DNA from 3 places in the Agathobaculum sp. TL06 genome. Region 3 is predicted to be linked to each of the others. Evidence: predicted binding sites of a transcription regulator. Region 3 holds the regulator's gene; each other region holds the start of a gene.
The links. Region 3 encodes CtsR, which represses protease genes until heat stress. Its sites were predicted from a motif close to AAGGTCAANNAAGGTCAAAT; they were not measured.
Positions count from the first base shown of each region.

Region 1 (7,449 bases), on a different contig from region 3:
GGCTTTTTCTGCGGTATGCCGCACCACATCTACAATCAGATCACCGAGGGGCTTCCCGCCTGCGGCGAAGTGTTCGGAGATTTTTATACGGTTGTTCCCACATACAAAATACTGCGTGCCGTTCTCTGCTTGTATGACCTGCCCTGTCCGGGGCGTAAAAATATCGCTTTCGCTTTTTGCCATCCAGTGTCCTCCATATTCAGTTTTCAAGGTACAATGCCGCACAGGGGCGGCGAAAATTTCTGCTTATATCTATCACCTTTCCTTTACTGTGTGCCGCTGTTGCCGTTTCACCTGCGCCAGCACTTCCGGCGGGATACGGTCAACGAAATTGCGGAGATTGTGTAATTCGCTTTCCAGCGTTGCCCGTTCCATGCGGTCTTTCATCTTGCCTTGCTCACTGGCCTTTGCCCTTGCTTCCAGCTTTTTGTTTTCTTCCAGCAGGTCATTGATTGTGACCTTGTACTTTTTCAACTGCCCGGAGAAGTTCTCCATCTGCGGGAACCACTTTTTCAGCATGAAGAGGGCTTCCTCTTTTTTCTTTCCGGCGTTCAGCGGGTTAATGCCGTCAAGGGCGGCTTCAATGGCTCTGGCCTGTTTGGAGAGGGAAACCGCCTGTTTGAAAAGCCGGGTGGGGATATGCTTCCGGCCTGTCTTGCTGGCACTCTCCCCACGCTCCAAGTCGGGATATTTCACCACCATATAGGCGTGAAAATCGTCCTGCCACTTCGTCAGGTTTGCCCGGTTGCCGATAATCTCCTTTGCACACAGGCGGTTGTCCTTTGTCAGCGGAACAAAGGTCAAATGCAGGTGGGGCGTTTTCTCGTCCATGTGTACCACCGCCGACACGATATTTTCCCGTCCTACCCGGCCAATGAGGAAATCTGCCGCCCTTTGGAAGAACGCCTGTATCTCCTTTGGAGATTTCCCCTTGAAAAACTCCGGGCTGGCGGTTATCAGCGTATCGACAAACCGTGTGCTGTCCTTGCGGGTTCGGCATCCGGCCTGCTCGATACGGCTCTGAATGAAGTGGTAATAGCGTCCCTCCGGCTTGACGATATGGAAATTGTATTTGCTCCGGCTTGTGTCAATGTCGGGGTTACTGGCGTATTGTTCTTTCTGCCTTTCGTGATGGGCTTCCAGCGGCCTTGCCGGGTTGCCCTTGTGCTTCTCAAACCGCAAAATTGCGTGTTGTGCCATTCTGCTCCTTTCCCCATTCCTTTCCTATCCTGGGTTTTCCACAGGGAAAATCCTGCCAGAATTATCTCTGATACGATAGGAATGGAATGGATATAAATAAATCATTTTAATCTTTGTATTTCTATATACCGTCCGGTTTTCGTACTTTAGGGGGGCGGTTTCCGTACTTCAAGGGTACGGTTTTCAGTCCTCCGGCGTACCAGAACGGGATTTCTTGAAGTCGGTGTTTGGAACCGCTTCATAGGATTTTGGAAAAATGCGGTTGGGTTTTCCACAGCCCTGCTTCTGGATCTCCACCAGTCCGGCGTATTGCAGTTCCCGCAGGGTGTTCACCGCTTTCTGCCGCCCACAGTGGAGCAGGTCAACCACTTCGCAGATAGGGTAATACAGGAAAATCCGTCCGCAGTCATCCGCCCACCCATTCTTGCGGGATAACTCTGTCCGGCGCAGGATAAAGGTGTACAGAACCTTTGCCTCGTTAGACAGGGGCTTGAATGTGGGGGCTTCAAAGAGAAAATTCGGGAGCCGGGTGAAGCTGAACGCCTTTTCCGGCTGATGAATGTAAATCGTGTTTGTCATATCGTGTTTTGTGGACGGTTAGAAGCCCGTTTTCCGGGGCGGGCGATACTTTATACCACCTGCCCCGGTTTGGGGCTTGCGGAGCCTAATAAATCAAGGCTTTTTTCGCTCCTAACTGTCCACAGCAGACCTCCTTTTCCGTTCACTTTCTGTTTTCTGCCGCCTGTGAACTCTGGCGGCACAGCCGGGGCAGTATTTTGCCCGGTTGGATTTGGGGACGAACACACCGCCGCAGACCACACAGCGTTTCAAGTCCTTATCCCGGAAAATCTCCGCTTCCAGCGTCCCGTCCAGCGGCAAGACCGCCCAGCGGAACCACTTACAGCAGACCGAGAAAGAAACTGTCTGCGGGCAGGTGCAGGTGTCCCCATCATCAAGGACAATGCAGTTGCCGTCCTCACAGCAACAGCACTCCTGGCGTATCAGGCTGGCCGCCTGTTTCCTTTGCGCCGGTGTCATGCGGTAAAGGGAACCGTCCGGCCTGCGTTCCAGCGGCGGCAAGTCTTTATAGGGGTTATCTCTCATGCGTTCCCTCCATTTTGCTTTCCGTTGCCGTTCTCCCCGAAAAGGTTTCTTGCCCCATGCCTGCGGCGTGTTCCCAACAGGGGCCCCCGCAAAGTCGTCAGACTTTGTGGGGAGAGGAGCCGCAGCGGAGCGAGTGAGCTTTCGCCCTCTGGCGGAAGCGAATGATACGCAGCTTGCGGCGACGAGGCACGCTCCCCGCAACTTCGGGACAACTTGTCCCGAAGTGACCTCTGGACAAAGTGTCCAGAAGCTGGCTCCTTGCAGTGCTTCCCCAGCCGGGGTATTCCTTTTTGGACGGTCATTCTGTTTTCAAGGTGCTGTCCATCGATGAACTACCCTAAGTCTACACCTAAATGACCGCCCGTCCCGTATATCCGAAAGGTAGGAAATCGGCTTAAAAAACAGGCTATTTCCGTGCTCTCGGAATTATGGTAAAATAAACATAAAAATTGGCTTTCAAGCCATAGGAGGACAATAATCTATGAAAATCGGAATTTTATGTGCGGGTGACGAAGAACTCGCCCCATTTTTGCCCTTGATAAGCAACTGTAAGATAACGGAAAAAGCTATGCTGAAATTCCATGCTGGACAGATTGATAGTGTAGAAGTTGTCGCCCTGTTTTCCGGCGTGTGCAAAGTAAATGCCGCCATAGCCGCTCAGCTTTTGATAGATGTATTTTGCGTGGATATAATTATCAATTCAGGGACAGCGGGCGGTATGGAGCCAGAACTTGAAATATTCGATACAGTTATCTCCACAGAAGTTTGTTACCACGATGTAGCGCCAGACATTTTAACGGAATTTCATCCGTGGATGAATTCTGTGTTTTTTGTGGCAGACCCAAAGCTGATAGATATGTCAAAGTCTGCTGTTGACAAGCTTTCAACTTCTGGAAAGGTAGTTTGGGGCCGTATGGTAACGGGAGAATCGTTTATAACCGATGAGAGCCGGCAAAAAATAAACGATGAATTTGCTCCCTTGACGGTTGACATGGAAACTGCCAGTATCGCTCATGTCTGCTATGCAAATGACATACCGTTTATCGCCATTCGGTGTGTGACCGATACTGAAAAACACAGCGGAGTTGATAATTTTGACGGAAACTGTGCAAAAGCATCAAGTATTGCCAAAGATATTACGGTTGCTTTATTAAGAGAAATCAAAAAGTCGTGGTAAGATTGGATGATATTTTAGAACAGAGGACAGAGGGGGGGAGAGTATGGCCCTAACTATTCAAGAACGACTAAAAGACCTGCGTGTGGAGCGTGGCTTGACGCTGGAACAGCTTGCGGAACAGACGCACCTCTCCAAATCTGCGCTTGGCAGCTATGAAGCGGACGAGTATAAGGACATCAGCCACTATGCCCTTATTGAGTTAGCAAAGTTTTACGAAGTGACTGTTGATTATCTGCTGGGCCGTTCCCAAACAAAAAATCACCCAAACGCCGATCTTGCAGACCTGCGTTTGAGCGACGATATGATTGAACTATTGAAAAGCGGGCGGGTGGACAATTCCCTCTTGTGTGAACTGGCGACCCACCCGGATTTTCCCCGGCTCATGGCCGACCTTGAAATCTATGTGAACGGCGTAGCGGGAAAGCAGGTGCAGAGCGCAAACGCCATTGTGGACGCTGTGAGTGCAACGATTATGAAACAACACAATCCCGGCTTGACTGACCCACAGCTGCGACAGCTTATCGCCGCCCATATTGACGATGACAGCTTTTGCCGCTATGTGATACAGCAGGACATAAACAAGATAGCCTTCGACCTGCGGGAAGCCCACAAGGACGATTTTTTCAGCGTCCCGGAGGACAATCCTCTGGAAGATTTTTTGCAGACCGCAGAGGAAACCACCAGAGAGGACAGCGACCCGGAGCAGGCGGCTATGGCATTTATCTGTAAGCGGCTCAAGCTGAACTATGGGAAACTGTCAGAGGAAGAAAAGAAGTGGTTGAAAAAGATTGCACAGAAATCGGATTTGCTGAAAAATCCAAAGCCGCAGCGGGGACGCAAGTAAGAGAATAATAAATCAGATTATATGGAGGTATTGGTTATGAAAAAGTGGTTACTGATAATTTCAGCGACTGTTATTTGCGTTGCTGCCGCTTTTTTATATTTCTTTAGTTTAACTCCCAAAGGAGATACCATTACCAGCAGAGAAAGCATATTGAACACCGCAATTTCAAAAGGGAATGAATGGACTATCGCAAAAGAACTGGAACTTGGCGGTTATATCGTGAGTGGAGCATACAGTACAGATAATAAATCTACACTTGCTATCTTTGAACCAACAGGAAATGGAGACTACAAATTTAGTACATCAACAAACCGAAATAGTGATGAGATTATTGTCGGTGGCGTTGCAATAAACGGAGAATGGTATGATTTAATTTGGTTTAATGGTGCTAAAACAGAGTATGCTGAAATCACTTATACAATAAATGGACAAGTGCAAGATACATTGAGATACAACACAGATGATATGGATATTATCTCAATTAAAAACCCAGAAAAAGAGTATTCCATTCATGTGGCTTACTATGACAATGATGGAAATAAATACGAATAAATTGTTTTTCATCGAGAAAATAGCAAAGCCAGCCGAGCCAGTCAACGGTCAAGATGAACGGCGCATTTCATGCGCCGCCGTTGACAGTCCCGCCCGTCTTTGCTAAAGGGTAATCAAGGCGGGAAAGCCCTAAAATGGCTTCACACCTATTTCAATAATTGGAGGAGATAAAAATGAGATCAGAAAAGGAAGTTTATGATATTGTTTTGAATTTTGCAAAAACAGACAAACGCATTCGCATGGTTACTTTGGAAGGATCTAGAACAAATACAAATATTCCGCCTGATGATTTTCAGGATTTTGATATTACTTTTTTTGTTACGGATATGGACAGCTTCACAAGTGATGATAAATGGCTAGATATATTTGGTGAAAGGTTGATTCTGCAAAAGCCGGAAGATATGGAATTATTTCCAGCTGTAGAAAAGGGATTTTCATATTTAATGCTGTTTACTGATGATGTTAAGATAGATTTAACTTTGCTGCCGCTGGAACTGATAGACGAGTATTTTACATGGGATAAACTGGTAAAGTTACTGTTGGATAAAGACAACCGTATCGTAAAGCCGCCAATACCAACGGATATAGACTACCACTTGCAGAAGCCTACTCAAAGAATGTTTGACGATTGCTGTAATGAATTTTGGAATACTACAACATATGTAGTAAAGGGCTTATGCCGCAAAGAAATTCTTTTTGCTATTGACCATATGAATGATATAGTACGAAAAGAATTGCTTCGCATGATTTCCTGGCTGATTGGTATCAAACAGGGATTTCATTTCAGTTTGGGAAAAAACTATAAATTTATGAAGCAATATGTCCCAGAGGAATTGTGGGAACGACTTATGTCTACTTATAATATGGATTCCTATCCCCATATGTGGGAATCCTTTGAACAATGTATGGCATTGTTCCGGGAGGTTTCGTCAGAAGTGGCATGCCAGTTGGATTACCAGTATCCACTATATGATGAAAAAATCAGTAATTATGTGATTCGGCAAAAGAAAAAATATGGCATTGAAGATGATAACAAATAAAATTTTTTCAATCGAAAAAATTTATTTTGATTATTCAATTTTGAAAAACTGAATACCTCAAAATCAGAAAGAGCGCGGCCAAGCACTTTGAGGGATTGGCCGCCTTGTCCACCCATCCAGCGGGGCGGCGGGCGGCGGTCAAGGCCGGGTGTAACCCCGTTCATTTCAGCCTTGACGGTTGCCCGCTGTCCTGCTACTTTTCCGGGAGTGTGGCCACAACTTCGGGACACTTTGTCCACAAGTCGGAGCGTAGGACGAGGGACGGGGGCTTTCATATACGCCCTGTCTGCTGATGAAACCAGACCTGCGCTTGCGGCTCCACGCCACGCAAGCACAGCCCTGTTTTCTTGCCGCTTCAAATCTTGCCGCTTCAAATGCCCTTGCCCTCCCCGGCGGCAACGGCATTTTCACGACAACGCCGACAGAGCGTATAACACACTACACTTTGCTTCGCAAAGTCGTGTGCCAAATGGGGGCGTTGCCCCCTTTGGAAACCCCCACAAGAAAAGGCGATATGCTACCCCTCCACGGGGCGCATACCGCCTTTTCTTGTTATCCAGCCCTCCGGCTGTATTGGTTGAGCAAAAGTCAGCGTGGGATTGGTGTGGTATCTTTATCTAAGTGAACCCCCCCGTTCCCACTTGCTGACCGCCTTATCGGTCACATGCAGCCTGGCTGCCAGCTCCGCCTGTGTCATGTTCCGCTCCCGACGTACCGCGGCGATAAAAACGCCTGTTTTTGTTGCATCCATTGATATATCCTCCTTTTGGGGAAAAGTATACCGTATCAGGCAGCTTGGCGCAACCGACGCAGAGTTCAGGCGGTATCGGCGGCGTTCTACGGTACGTCGATGCGTTGCCAAGCGGTAAAATACAGGGGAGAGGCTTTCCCTTATCTATCTTTTGTGCTATAATAAAACGGTATATATCCATTTATCCCGATATTTGAAAGGAGCCGCGGCTGTGGCTGACATTTCCGTACAAAACCTCACCAAATATTACGGCGACCGCCTCATCCTGCAGGATATTTCCTTTGATATCCAGCAGGGAGAAAAGGTCGCCATTCTGGGCGCGAACGGCGCGGGCAAGACCACCCTGCTCAACATCCTCACCGGCCGCCTGCCCTATGACGGGGGGCATGTTTCGCTCGGCGCGGGCAAGAACGCGGGCGTGATCGACCAGATGCCGGATTTCCCGCCGGAATCCACGGTCGAGGACGTGCTGCGCCTGGCCTTCCGCGAATCCGACGAGGTCGCCGCCGCGATGGACGCGCTGACCGACGAGATGGCCCGCAAGCCGGACGACGCCTCGCTGCTCAAACGCTACGCCCAGCTTGAAACCCGTCTGGAGCTCCTCGGCGGCTACAACCGTGATTTTGAGATCGACCGTGTGTGCAACGGCCTGGAAATCCCCGCGGCCATGCGCGCACAGCCGTTCGCGCTGCTCTCGGGCGGCGAAAAGACGCGCATCAACCTGGCGCGCATCATCCTCGAACAGACCGACATCCTGCTGCTGGACGAGCCGACCAACCAT
Region 1 covers NZ_BAAGGY010000012.1:65,925-73,373, reverse strand. The annotation lists gene ACYQ3S_RS08825 (hypothetical protein) at 1-183, opposite strand, end outside; gene mobV (MobV family relaxase) at 256-1,200, opposite strand; gene ACYQ3S_RS08815 (replication initiator protein A) at 1,384-1,779, opposite strand; gene ACYQ3S_RS08810 (cysteine-rich VLP domain-containing protein) at 1,891-2,304, opposite strand; gene mtnN (5'-methylthioadenosine/S-adenosylhomocysteine nucleosidase) at 2,786-3,481, shown strand; gene ACYQ3S_RS08800 (helix-turn-helix domain-containing protein) at 3,525-4,325, shown strand; gene ACYQ3S_RS08795 (hypothetical protein) at 4,362-4,877, shown strand; gene ACYQ3S_RS08790 (aminoglycoside 6-adenylyltransferase AadE) at 5,051-5,917, shown strand; gene ACYQ3S_RS08785 (hypothetical protein) at 5,866-6,291, opposite strand; gene ACYQ3S_RS08780 (helix-turn-helix domain-containing protein) at 6,531-6,668, opposite strand; gene ACYQ3S_RS08775 (ABC-F family ATP-binding cassette domain-containing protein) at 6,880-7,449, shown strand, end outside.
Region 1: a site for CtsR is predicted at 2,516-2,535, ahead of ACYQ3S_RS08810 (cysteine-rich VLP domain-containing protein). Genes of this name have one in related genera too.

Region 2 (4,452 bases), on a different contig from region 3:
GCCCCTTTCCTCTTTCTTCCGGGGAAATGAACAGCATTTCCAAGGTGCCGTCCTTGATCCCCATAAAAGCCCCGGGGCAGCCCCTATCATCTTCTGCGATCATCAAATGCGCAATTCCAGCGAGCGCCTGCGGTACATATTCTTTTATCTTTTTGATTTCACTGTCCGACAGAAACAGGTGTGTTGCTCTTACAGAACTTTCCCATACCGTCAGCAGCCGATTTATGAAATCCGCCGTCCTGTTTTTGGTTTCTACTTCAATGAATCTCATTTTTCCTTTTTGCATATCTAATTTCTCATTTTCTTCCCCGCTGCGGGTTTGGATTTTTCAGCAAGTCCGACTTCTGTGCAATCCTTTTCAGCCATTTCTTTTCCTCCTCCGACAGCTTCCCATAGTTCAGTTTGAGCCGCTTGCAGATAAAGGCCATCGCAGCCTGTTCCGGGTCGCTGTTTGGGCTGGCGGCTTCTTCGGCGGTCTGCAAGAAATCTTCCAGAGGATTGTCCTCCGGGACACTGAAAAAATCGTCCTTGTGGGCTTTCCGCAGGTCAAGGGCTATCTTGTTTATATCCTGCTGTATCACATGGCGGCAAAAGCTGTCATCGTCAATGTGGGCGGCGATCAGCTGCCTTAACTGCGGGTCGGTCAGACCGGGATTGTGCTGCTTCATAATAGTTGCGCTCACAGCGTCCACAATGGCGTTTGCCCCCTGTACCTGCTTTGCCGCTATGCCGTTTACATAGATTTCAAGGTCAGCCATGAGCCGGGGAAAATCCGGGTGCGTCGCCAGTTCACACAGGAGGGCATTATCCACCAGCCTGCTTTTCAAAAATTCAATCATATCATCACTCAAACGCAGGTCTGCAAGATCGGCGTTTGGGTGATTTTTTGTTTCAGAACGGCACAGCAGATAATCAACGGACACTTCGTAAAACTTTGCCAGCTGGATAAGGGCATAGTGGCTGATGTCCTTGAACTTGTCCCCCTCATAGCTGCCTAACGCAGACTTGGAGAGATGGGTTTCTTCCGCAAGCTGCTCCAGCGTCAGGCCACGCTCCACACGCAGGTCTTTCAGGCGTTCTTGTATGGATAGTTCCATGTTCTCCCTCCTTGTCTGCTCGACAAACTGGAATTGCCTAAAGCAGTAAAGCAGTACCCCTTACAATTTTTTCTTTTACTGCTGATACAGTATCTTTGACTGAGTGCGTAGTTGTATCAATAACATTTGATTCATAGATTCCTAAATTGGAAAATTGTTCCCACATCGTTTCAACTAATTCAATATTTGTTTCTCTGTCTAACTTTGAGCGTTTGATAGCTCTCTTCATAGTTTCTTCTTTACTTGCTCTTAAAACGATATAGTGTACTTCATAATGCTCTTGAACAATGTTGAGCCACGGCTCTAAAAACCACGGTCCTACAATACCATCTACAATTACATCATATCCACCACGAGCATATCGCTTCGCGGCTTCTAAAAATGCTTCAATGACAATCAAATTTTGCTCATTTGATTCTGGCAAATATGGTGGTATTGCCCCTTTACTCAAATAATGATAAAAGTCATCTGTGTGCATATGCACAGATTTTTCCAAATCCGATTCTTTTGCAACAGTAGATGCCGTTGTAGTTTTCCCCGTCCCCGGCGAACCTGTGATTACAATAATTCTACCTTGATCCATCTATGTGTTACCTCCACAACTTCAAATTTACTGTTCAGTTTCTTCCATTCTACCACAATTCCGAGAGCGTGGAAATGGGGGGATTTTCAGGCAGATTTCCCACCTTTCGGATATACGGGACGGGCGGTCATTTCGGTGTAGACTTAGGTTAGTTCATCGATGGACAGCACCTTGAAAACCGAATGACCGTCCGAAAAGGAATACCCCCGGCTGGGGAAGCACCGCAAGGAGCCGACTTCTGGACACTTTGTCCAGAGGTCACTTTGGGACAAGTTGTCCCGAAGTTATGGTGAGCGTGCCAACGCCGGAACACGCCGCAGGAATGGGGCAGGAAGCCTTTTCGGGGAGAACGGCAGCGGAAAGCAAAACGGAGGGAACGCATGAAAAATAATCCCTACAAAGACTTGCCGCCGCTGGAATGCAGGCCGGACGGTTCCCTTTACCGCATGACCCCGGCGCAGCGGAAACGGGCAAGCGCCCTGATACGCCGGGAGTGCTGTTGCTGTGAGGACGGCAACTGCATTGCCCTTGACGATGGGGACACCTGCACCTGCCCGCAGACGATTTCTTTCTCGGTCTGCTGTAAGTGGTTCCGCTGGGCGGTCTTGCCGCTGGACGGGACGCTGGAAGCGGAAATTTTCCGGGATAAGGACTTGAAACGCTGTGCGGTCTGCGGCGGTGTGTTCGTCCCCAAATCCAACCGGGCAAAATACTGCCCCGGCTGTGCCGCCAGAGTTCACAGGCGGCAGAAAACAGAAAGTGAACGGAAAAGGAGGTCTGCTGTGGACAGTTAGGAGCGAAAAAAGCCTTGATTTATCAGGCTTTGCAAGCCCCAAACCGGGGCAGGTGGTATAAAGTATCGCCCGCCCCGGAAAACGGGCTTCTAACCGTCCACAAAACGAACTATGACAAATACCATCTATATCCACCAGCCGGAAAAGGCGTTCAGCTTCACCCGGCTCCCGAATTTTCTCTTTGAAGCCCCCACATTCAAGCCCCTGTCCAACGAGGCAAAGGTTCTGTACGCCTTTATCCTGCGCCGGACAGAGTTATCCCGCAAGAATGGGTGGGCGGATGACTGCGGACGGATTTTCCTGTATTACCCTATCTGTGAAGTGGTCACACTGCTCCATTGTGGGCGGCAGAAAGCGGTGAATACCCTGCGGGAACTGCAATACGCCGGACTGGTGGAGATCCAGAAGCAGGGCTGTGGAAAACCCAACCGCATTTTCCCAAAATCCTATGAAGCGGTTCCAAACACCGACTTTAAGAAATCCCGTTCTGGTACACCGGAGGACTGAAAACCGTACCCATGAAGTACGGAAATCACTCCTGAGACGTACGAAAACCGGACGGTATATAGAAATACAAAGATAAAAAGACTGATTTATATTCTATCCATTCCAATCCTATCCGAGCTATTTTCTGCGGGATTTTCCCTGTGGAAAACCCCGGATAGGAAAGGAATGGGGAAAGGAGCAGAATGGCACAACACGCAATTTTACGGTTTGAGAAGCACAAGGGCAACCCGGCAAGGCCGCTGGAAGCCCATCACGAAAGACAGAAAGAACAGTATGCCAGCAATCCCGACATTGACACAAGCCGGAGCAAATACAACTTCCATATCGTCAAGCCGGAGGGACGCTATTACCACTTCATTCAGAGCCGGATTGAGCAGGCCGGGTGCCGAACCCGCAAGGACAGCACACGGTTTGTCGATACGCTGGTAACTGCCAGCCCGGAGTTTTTCAAGGGGAAATCCCCAAAGGAGATACAGGCGTTTTTCCAGAGGGCGGCGGACTTCCTCATTGGCCGGGTAGGACGGGAAAATATCGTGTCGGCGGTGGTACACATGGACGAGAAAACGCCCCACCTGCATTTGACCTTTGTTCCGCTGACAAAGGACAACCGCCTGTGTGCAAAGGAGATTATCGGCAACCGGGCAAACCTGACGAAGTGGCAGGACGATTTTCACGCCTATATGGTGGAGAAATATCCTGACTTGGAGCGTGGGGAGAGCGCCAGCAGGACAGGCCGGAAGCATATCCCCACCCGGCTTTTCAAACAGGCGGTTTCCCTCTCCCGGCAGGCAAGAGCCATTGAAGCCACACTGGACGGCATTAACCCGCTGAACGCCGGAAAGAAAAAAGAGGAAGCCCTCTCCATGCTGAAAAAGTGGTTCCCGCAGATGGAGAATTTCTCCGGGCAGTTGAAAAAGTACAAGGTCACAATCAATGACCTGCTGGCGGAGAATGAGAAGTTGGAAGCAAGGGCAAAGGCCAGCGAAAAAGGAAAGATGAAAGATACGATGGAACGGGCAAAGCTGAAAAGCGAACTGGACAATTTACAGCGGCTGGTTGACCGTATCCCGCCGGAAGTGCTGGCGGAGCTGAAACGGCAGCAGCGAACAAGAGGGAGGTAAACGCTATGAACAGAAATTCAAGCTGCATGATGAAAAATAATCATACGGAGGACACTGGATGGTAAAAAGCGAAAGCGACATTATTGATACAATACACACCGGGCAGGTCATTACTGACGAGAACGGCACACAGTATTTTGTATGTGGGAAAAACCGTATCAAAATCTCCGAACATTTTGCCGCTGGCGGTCGTCCGATTGGCGATCTGATTGTGGATGTCGTCCGGCACACGGCGGCAAGGGCAGCTTCTTCGTGACCCATCGTTGATACACGCCCACGCTTATGATATAATTGCCATAGAGCAAAAGTATTGTAAGCGTGGGTTGTTTCTTTAGAAGGAGGATTTTTAC
Region 2 covers NZ_BAAGGY010000026.1:291-4,742, forward strand. The annotation lists partial or broken gene ACYQ3S_RS13500 (GNAT family N-acetyltransferase) at 1-271, opposite strand, end outside; gene ACYQ3S_RS13505 (helix-turn-helix domain-containing protein) at 297-1,097, opposite strand; gene ACYQ3S_RS13510 (P-loop nucleotide/nucleoside kinase family protein) at 1,135-1,680, opposite strand; gene ACYQ3S_RS13515 (cysteine-rich VLP domain-containing protein) at 2,061-2,474, shown strand; gene ACYQ3S_RS13520 (replication initiator protein A) at 2,586-2,981, shown strand; gene mobV (MobV family relaxase) at 3,164-4,102, shown strand; gene ACYQ3S_RS13530 (hypothetical protein) at 4,161-4,358, shown strand.
Region 2: a site for CtsR is predicted at 1,935-1,954, ahead of ACYQ3S_RS13515 (cysteine-rich VLP domain-containing protein). Genes of this name have one in related genera too.

Region 3 (7,449 bases):
TTTCTGATTCGTGCGTACATAGTCGGTCCTCTTTCAGAAGAAATGGCTCTATTCAAGTGTACGCAAAACGAATTGTTATATTGACATATAAAACAAAATGTTATATAATGGGCGCAAAGAGAAGGGGACATCGTTTGATGGGAAGCGTATCGGTTATTCTCGGCCTGCTTGTGTTTGGGGTGTTAAACATCGTGCTGATTTTGGTAGAAAAACGCTGATGAGACAGCAATAGCGGTGCGCAGGGCAGTCTTTACGCAAAAAATCCCGATCCATATGGATCGGGATTTTTTAGTCAGGGGTTATTCGTCCTTTGCGCTCTCGCCGGACTTTGATTCGGCAGGAGCCTGCTGCGCCAGCATCAGCTTGCCATCCGCGACATCCAGCGTTACATGGTCGCCTGCCTTGATGCGGCCCTCAAGGGACTGCTCGGCAACGAGATCCTCCACCTCGTTTGTGACCGCGCGGCGCAGCGGACGCGCGCCATATACCGGATCGAAGCCAGCCTTGGCAAGATGCTTTTTCGCGGCGTCGGTCCAGTTCATGACGATCTGCATATCCTGCATGCGTTCGGCGACCTGCCGCAGCATACCGTCCGCAATCTGGGCGATCTCCTCTTCGGTCAGGCGATTGAACACGATGATGTCGTCGATACGGTTGAGGAATTCCGGACGGACCGCGTTCTTCAGCTCGCCGAGCACATCCTCCCTGATCTGCTCGAAGGTGCGTTCGGCATCGCTCGCGCCGCCCGCGGCAAAACCGAGCGACTTGCGGGTATGGCCCGTGATTTTCTGCGCGCCGATGTTCGACGTCATGATGATGATGGTATTCTTAAAGTCAATGTGCCGGCCCTGGCCGTCCGTCAATACGCCATCCTCCAGGATCTGCAGCAGGATATTGAACACATCCGGATGAGCCTTCTCGATCTCGTCGAACAGCACGACCGAGTACGGGTGGCGGCGCACCTTCTCCGAGAGCTGACCGCCCTCGTCGTAGCCCACATAGCCCGGAGGCGAGCCGATCATGCGGGAAACCGCATGTTTTTCCATATATTCGGACATATCAATGCGGATCATGGCGTTTTCGTCGCCGAACATGGCTTCGGCCAGCGCCTTGGAAAGCTCGGTCTTGCCGACGCCGGTCGGGCCGAGGAACAGGAACGAGCCGATCGGGCGCTTGGGGTCGCGCAGACCGACACGGCTGCGCCGGATGGCCTTTGCGACCGCGGTAACGGCCTCGTCCTGGCCGATCACGCGCTGGTGCAGCGTGTCCTCCAGGTGCAGCAGGCGCTGGCCCTCGTCCTCCGTAAGCTGGGCGACGGGGACGCCCGTCCAGCCGGAGATCACAGCGGCGATATCATCCGCCGTGACCGCGCCGTGCGTTTTGGTCTGCTGTTCGGACCATTCCTTTTTGCGTACTTCGAGCGCTTCGCGCTTTTGCTTTTCCTCATCACGCAGCTTGGCGGCGTTTTCGAAGTCCTGGCTCTTGACAGCCTCCTCCTTTTTCGCGGCGACGGCGGCGATTTCGTCCTCCAGCGCCTTCAGGTCGGGCGGCGCGGTCAGCGTGGACAGGCGCACACGCGAGCAGGCCTCGTCGATCACGTCGATCGCCTTGTCCGGCAGATAGCGGCCGGTCACATAGCGCACGGACAGCTTAACCGCGGCATCGATCGCCTCGTCCGGTATCTTGATGCGGTGGTGCGCTTCATACCGGTCGCGCAGTCCCTTGAGAATCTCGACCGCGTCCTCCGGCGTCGGCTCGTCGATCTGCACGGGCTGGAAGCGGCGCTCGAGCGCGGCGTCCTTTTCGATGTTTTTACGGTACTCATCCAGCGTGGTCGCGCCGATGACCTGCACCTCGCCGCGGGACAGCGCGGGCTTGAGGATGTTTGCCGCGTCCGCTGCGCCCTCGGCGGCGCCTGCGCCCATCAGCATGTGCATCTCATCGACAAACAGGATGGTGTCCTTCTTGGCGGTCAGTTCCTCGATAACCTTTTTGATGCGCTCCTCAAACTCGCCGCGGTACTTGGTGCCGGCGATCATGCCGGTCAGGTCGAGCGAGATCACGCGCTTGTTTTTGAGCGTTTCCGGCACGTCGCCCGCTATGATCTTCTGCGCGAGGCCCTCGACAACGGCGGTCTTGCCAACGCCCGGATCGCCGATCAGCGCCGGATTATTTTTGGTGCGGCGGGACAGAATCTGGATGACGCGCTGGATTTCCTTGGCGCGGCCGATGACCGGATCGAGCTTGCCCTCCCTGGCGGCGGCGGTCAGGTCGCGGCCGAACTGGGCAAGCGCGTCCTTATCCGAAGCGCCGCCGGCCGCGCCCGCTTCCGCAAAGCCGCCCTGCTGTGCGCCGCCGAGCGTCTCGCTCAGCTTTTCCGCCAGCGCCTGCGGCGTGACCTTGAGGTTGGCCAGCGCGGTCAACGCCACGTTCTGCCCTTCGCGCAGGATGCCGAGCAGCAGGTGCTCGGTGCCGACGTAATTGGTCCCCATCTGGCCCGCGGACTGCAGCGACAGCTCGATGATGCGCTTGGTGCGCGGGGTCATGCCCTGCGGCGCGGCGCTGTCGGGCGCGCCGCGGCCGGACAGGTCCTCGATCTGCTTCACCAGTGCCTCCTCGGTTACGCCCGCCGCGGCAAGCGCTTTGGCGGCAGGGCCGCCGCCCTCACGCAGCAGGCCGAGCAGCAGATGCTCCGAGCCGATATAACTGTGGCCGAAGGAGCCGGCGGCTTCCTGCGCCAGCGTCAGGGCCTTCTGGGCGCGTTCGGTGAAACGGTTTTGATAAAACATAAGTCAACACTCCTTTCAGGGGGTGGGAAATGGAAAGTGAATAAGGAAAGTTCACGCGAAGCGCAGGCTTTGCGCGGTCTCACGCAGCAGGGCGGCGCGCTTCTGGTCGCGCTCCTGCGGCGCGCCGGTCAGCATGGCCGGCCGGATGCGCTGTTCCAGCCCGTAAAGTGCCTGCGGCTCCACGCCGGACAGCAGACCCATCTGCAGGCCGACCAGCACGTCCGAAATACACTGGATGGCTTCGCCTGTATCGATCAGGTAAGCCGAACGCAGCGTGCCGGCGGCGCGGCAGACGCGGTCCCGCAGCGCGGCTTCGTTCTGGCTGCGCACCTGTTCGCGCGCCTTCTTTTCCGCGTCGATGATCGCGGTCGCGGTCTCGACCAGCTTATCGGTCAGCTCGGCCGCGGAAGCGCCCAGCGTGACCTGGTTGGAAATCTGATAAAACCCGCCGACCGCCTTAGAGCCTTCGCCGTAGGCGCCGCGCACCGCGCACCCGCGGCTGCCGGCATAGCCGGCCAACTGGTTGATGCCGCCGGTGGCGGTCAGCATGGGCAGATGCAGCATGATGGAGGCGCGCAGGCCGGTGCCGACATTGGTCGGGCAGGCGGTCAGGTAGCCCAGCCGCTCGTCATAGGCGAAGGGCAGGTCGGCTTCGATCAGCGCCGCGATGCGGTTGGCGGTTTCCAGGCACTCCTTGGGACACAGGCCCGTGCCGATGACCTGCAAGCGGAGATGGTCTTCCTCCCCGACCATGATGGACACGCCGCCATCACGGGAGACGATCAGCCATCCGCCGTTTTGCGCCAGCTCGGGGGAGATCAGATGCTCTTCGACGAGCTGGGACGCTTCGGTCGAGCGGGGGATGATCTGCTTTTTTTCGAATTCCGGCCCAATGGTGGGGTTGCCGCGCAGCGCGGAAAACACCTTGTCCGCGATCTCGCTGTGCTGCGCCGGCGTCAGCCGGAACGGGTACCCCTTGAGGTTGCGCGCCAGCCTGACGCGGCTGGAGGCGGCCAGGCCGGTGAAGCCGCCGTGTAATGCAAACAGGCTCATTTCTGCTCGCCCTCCATTCTGCGGATCTCGTCGCGCAGGCGCGCGGCCTGCTCATAATCCTCGCTTTCCACCGCCGCCTTGAGCTGCGCGCGCAGGGCTTCGACCGGATCGGCCTGCGGCTGCTCCGGTGCGGCCGGCGCCGCGCCGATATGGCGGTCCGCGCCGTGGAGCTTGCGCACATACGGGTTCAGGATATCCGCGAACGTGCTGTAGCAATCCGGACAACCCACGCGGCCGGTCTGCCGCAGCTCGCTTTCGGTCATGCCGCAGGTCGGGCATTTGCGCTCGGTGCCGAGCAGGGTGGAGGCGGGCGCCGCCGCGCCAAGCATATCGTTCCACAGGCTGCCGAAGCCGCCGCCGAGGAAGGAATGGAACGGGTCGCTCCAGAAATGGTTCATGGACTGGAATGCGTTTTCAAACGCGCCGCCAAGGTTTTCCTTCTGTGCGCATTCCGGACACAGGTGCATCTCGCGCGTGACGCCGTTGATGGTTTCCTTATAATACATGGTCGCTTCATTCTTGCCGCATTTTTCGCATTTCATAAGTCGTTTCTCCTTTCAAAGAGGATGGTGTATCGTGGATTTTTTTACGGGATTCAGATGGTTGCAACGCCCATCACGGCGCATCGGAAGATCGCGGCGCGCAGCCGGTCGCGGTCGGATTTTTCGACCTCCGCGAGTGCGCCGTCCGAACAGGCGGAGAGCAGAAGCTGTCCCTCGCGCTGGGTGAGCAGCTCGGCGGAAACCAGCGCCCGCGTCAGGCGGGCCGCGTCGTTCTGCGTCAGCCGGCCGCCGATGCCGCGCGCGGCCTCCAGCAGTGTGCGCTGCTTATCGTCCAGCAGGCGGACGATGCGGATATAGCCGCCGCCGCCGCGCTGGCTTTCGACCAGGTAGCCGTGCTCTGGCGTGAAGCGCGTTTCGATCACATAATTGATCTGGCTGGGGACGCAGGAAAACCGGTCTGCCAGGCTTTTGCGCTGCACCTCCGCCACGCCGCCGCCCTCCGACAGCATCTCTCCGATAAAGTCGGCGATGATATCTGACATTTTCATGGTGGTCACTCCTTAAGTCGGGGGTTCTTGTTTGACCTTTCCTGACCTTTGATTTCATTATAGAAGATGCCCGATGAAAAAGCAAGGATTTTTTCTGACCAAATTTGACCTTTGTGGAGAAGCAGAACGGGAAAATAATAGGTTTTCTCAGGATTTCTCGTTGAAACAAATTTTTTCTAACTTTTTTGGATAATTGCGCCTTTTATATATATGTGTGAAAAGTTACCGATAGCTAACCACCTGTTTTTGTTGATTTTTTCTTATCTTGTGTTACAATAAGTGTGTAAAATACTTTTGGAGGTGCAATACCAATGGCATATGTTATCAGTGGCGCATGCATTAGCTGTGGCTCTTGCGCGGGCGAGTGTCCGGTAGGCGCTATTGCTGAAGGCGACGGCAAGTACGAGATCAACGCGGACGCTTGCATCGATTGCGGTTCCTGCGCAGGTTCCTGCCCGGTAGGCGCGATTTCGCAGGGCTAAGTTTTTTTAACTTACTTAAAAGCGAAAGTAAGACCCCGCTCCGAATGGAGCGGGGTCTTTTCTTGTCTGCGCTGAGGGGGGACGCCGCGTGCCGGAAGACGCGGGCGCTTCACCGGACGAAAGGGCGATATGTTAAAAAAGCGTAAAGAAATGGGGTATGCTTTGTCACTAAATGACCAAACTTTCACACGAATTCCGAGCAATTCAGGGGAAAATACACATTGCAAAATGGAGAAAAACAGCGCTATAATATGTCGTAATAAAAATTGAGAGCTGTGCGCTGGGAAAGACAACCGACGCATAAGAAGGGGGTAAGAAAATGGACACTATGCAGATCCTTTCTGTCGTTGTTTTTCTGGCGGTCATGGCTGCGATCGTGACGGAAAAAATCCACCGCACGGTGGCGGCGGTGGCGGGCGGCGTCCTGCTTGTGTGCCTGCATGTACTTACGGTGGACGACGCGGTCGGCTATATTGATTTTAACACCATCGGCGTGCTGATCGGCATGATGCTGTTCGTTGCGGTGGTGCGAAACTCCGGCCTGTTTGAATATGTGGCGATCAAGGCGGCAAAAATCGCAAAGGGAAATCCCTGGCGGATCATGCTGCTGTTTACGGTACTGACCGCCGTGCTGTCCGCGTTCCTGGACAACGTGACGACCGTGCTGCTGGTCGGCCCGATGACCATTGCGATCACCGGCATCCTGGGGCTGAATCCGGTGCCGTTTCTGCTGACGCAGATATTGGCGTCCAACATCGGCGGTACGGCGACCCTGATCGGCGACCCGCCGAACATCATGATCGGCTCGCAGGCCGGCCTGAGCTTCGCGGATTTCATCATGAATACCGGCGTGGCGGTGCTCTTTATCATGGCCGCGGTTTGTGTTTGCTTTTATTTTATGTACGGCCGCCGGATGACGGTGGAAGCGGATAAGATGGCGGCGGTCATGCGGCTGGACGAAAATAAGTCGATCAAGGACCGCCCGCTGATGATTAAAAGCATTGTGATGATCGTTCTGGTGGTGCTGGGCTTTGTTTTCCATTCCACCCTGGGCGTGGACTCTTGCATTATCGCGCTGGCAAGTGCTACAATACTGTTGCTGATCGGCCGGCAGGAGACCGAGGAAATTGTGCTGGGCGTGGAATGGTCCACCATCCTGTTCTTTACGGGGCTGTTCGTTGTCGTCGGCGGCATGGTCCAGACCGGTGTGATTACGGCGCTCGGCAACGCACTGGTCACTGTGACCGGCGGCAACGCGATACTGCTGATGCTCCTGATTTTGTGGGGGTCAGCGTTGTTTTCGTCGTTCCTGGATAATATCCCCTTTGTCGCGACAATGATCCCGCTGATCCTCTCCATGCAGGCGGAAGGCATGGATGTAACGGCGCTCTGGTGGGCGCTGTCGCTGGGCGCCTGCCTCGGCGGCAACGGCACGCTGATCGGCGCGTCGGCTAATGTTGTCCTTTCGGGCATTTCGGCAAAGCACGGCCACCCGATCACGTTCGCAAGCTATCTGAAGGTTGGCTTCCCGCTGATGCTGCTGTCGGTCGTTATTTCAACCGCGTTCCTGCTGGTTCGTTTCCATTAACAGATCGAGAAAGAGGGAGATCTTATGATTACAAGCAGTTTTTCCGGCGATATCATCAATGCCAGCCTGCGCCAGCTCGGCGCGTCCTCCATCAAGGAGATCAGGAATGGCATCCTCTATATTGCCAAATTTGAGCTTTCGGAGGAATTGTGCGTCACCTATGTGTTTAACGTGACCAAGCGCAACCGCTATTTTCTGCAGCGCGTGACGCCCTATCCGATTTCGCACGGCGATTTCACGAGCGCGCAGGAGGTTGTGGAGTTCATCCGGAAGGATATCCAGAAGTTCCGCAACGCCCAGAATTCCCATAACTTCCCGAAATTTCTCGATACGACCAATGCGATGGTTCTGTTTTCCCATGCGGTGGAGCTGCTGTTCCTGGAGCGCAACGTTACGCCGGAGGACTTGGACAGCATTTATCAGACGATACAGGACGGCCTGCACAGGATCAAGGATATCCATGACCGTGCGCCCAAGGTGGAAAAG
Region 3 covers NZ_BAAGGY010000034.1:386-7,834, forward strand. The annotation lists gene ACYQ3S_RS14700 (helix-turn-helix domain-containing protein) at 1-20, opposite strand, end outside; gene ACYQ3S_RS14705 (ATP-dependent Clp protease ATP-binding subunit) at 300-2,789, opposite strand; gene ACYQ3S_RS14710 (ATP--guanido phosphotransferase) at 2,841-3,842, opposite strand; gene ACYQ3S_RS14715 (UvrB/UvrC motif-containing protein) at 3,839-4,384, opposite strand; gene ACYQ3S_RS14720 (CtsR family transcriptional regulator) at 4,438-4,893, opposite strand; gene ACYQ3S_RS14725 (DUF362 domain-containing protein) at 5,205-5,375, shown strand; gene ACYQ3S_RS14730 (ArsB/NhaD family transporter) at 5,695-6,963, shown strand; gene ACYQ3S_RS14735 (hypothetical protein) at 6,988-7,449, shown strand, end outside.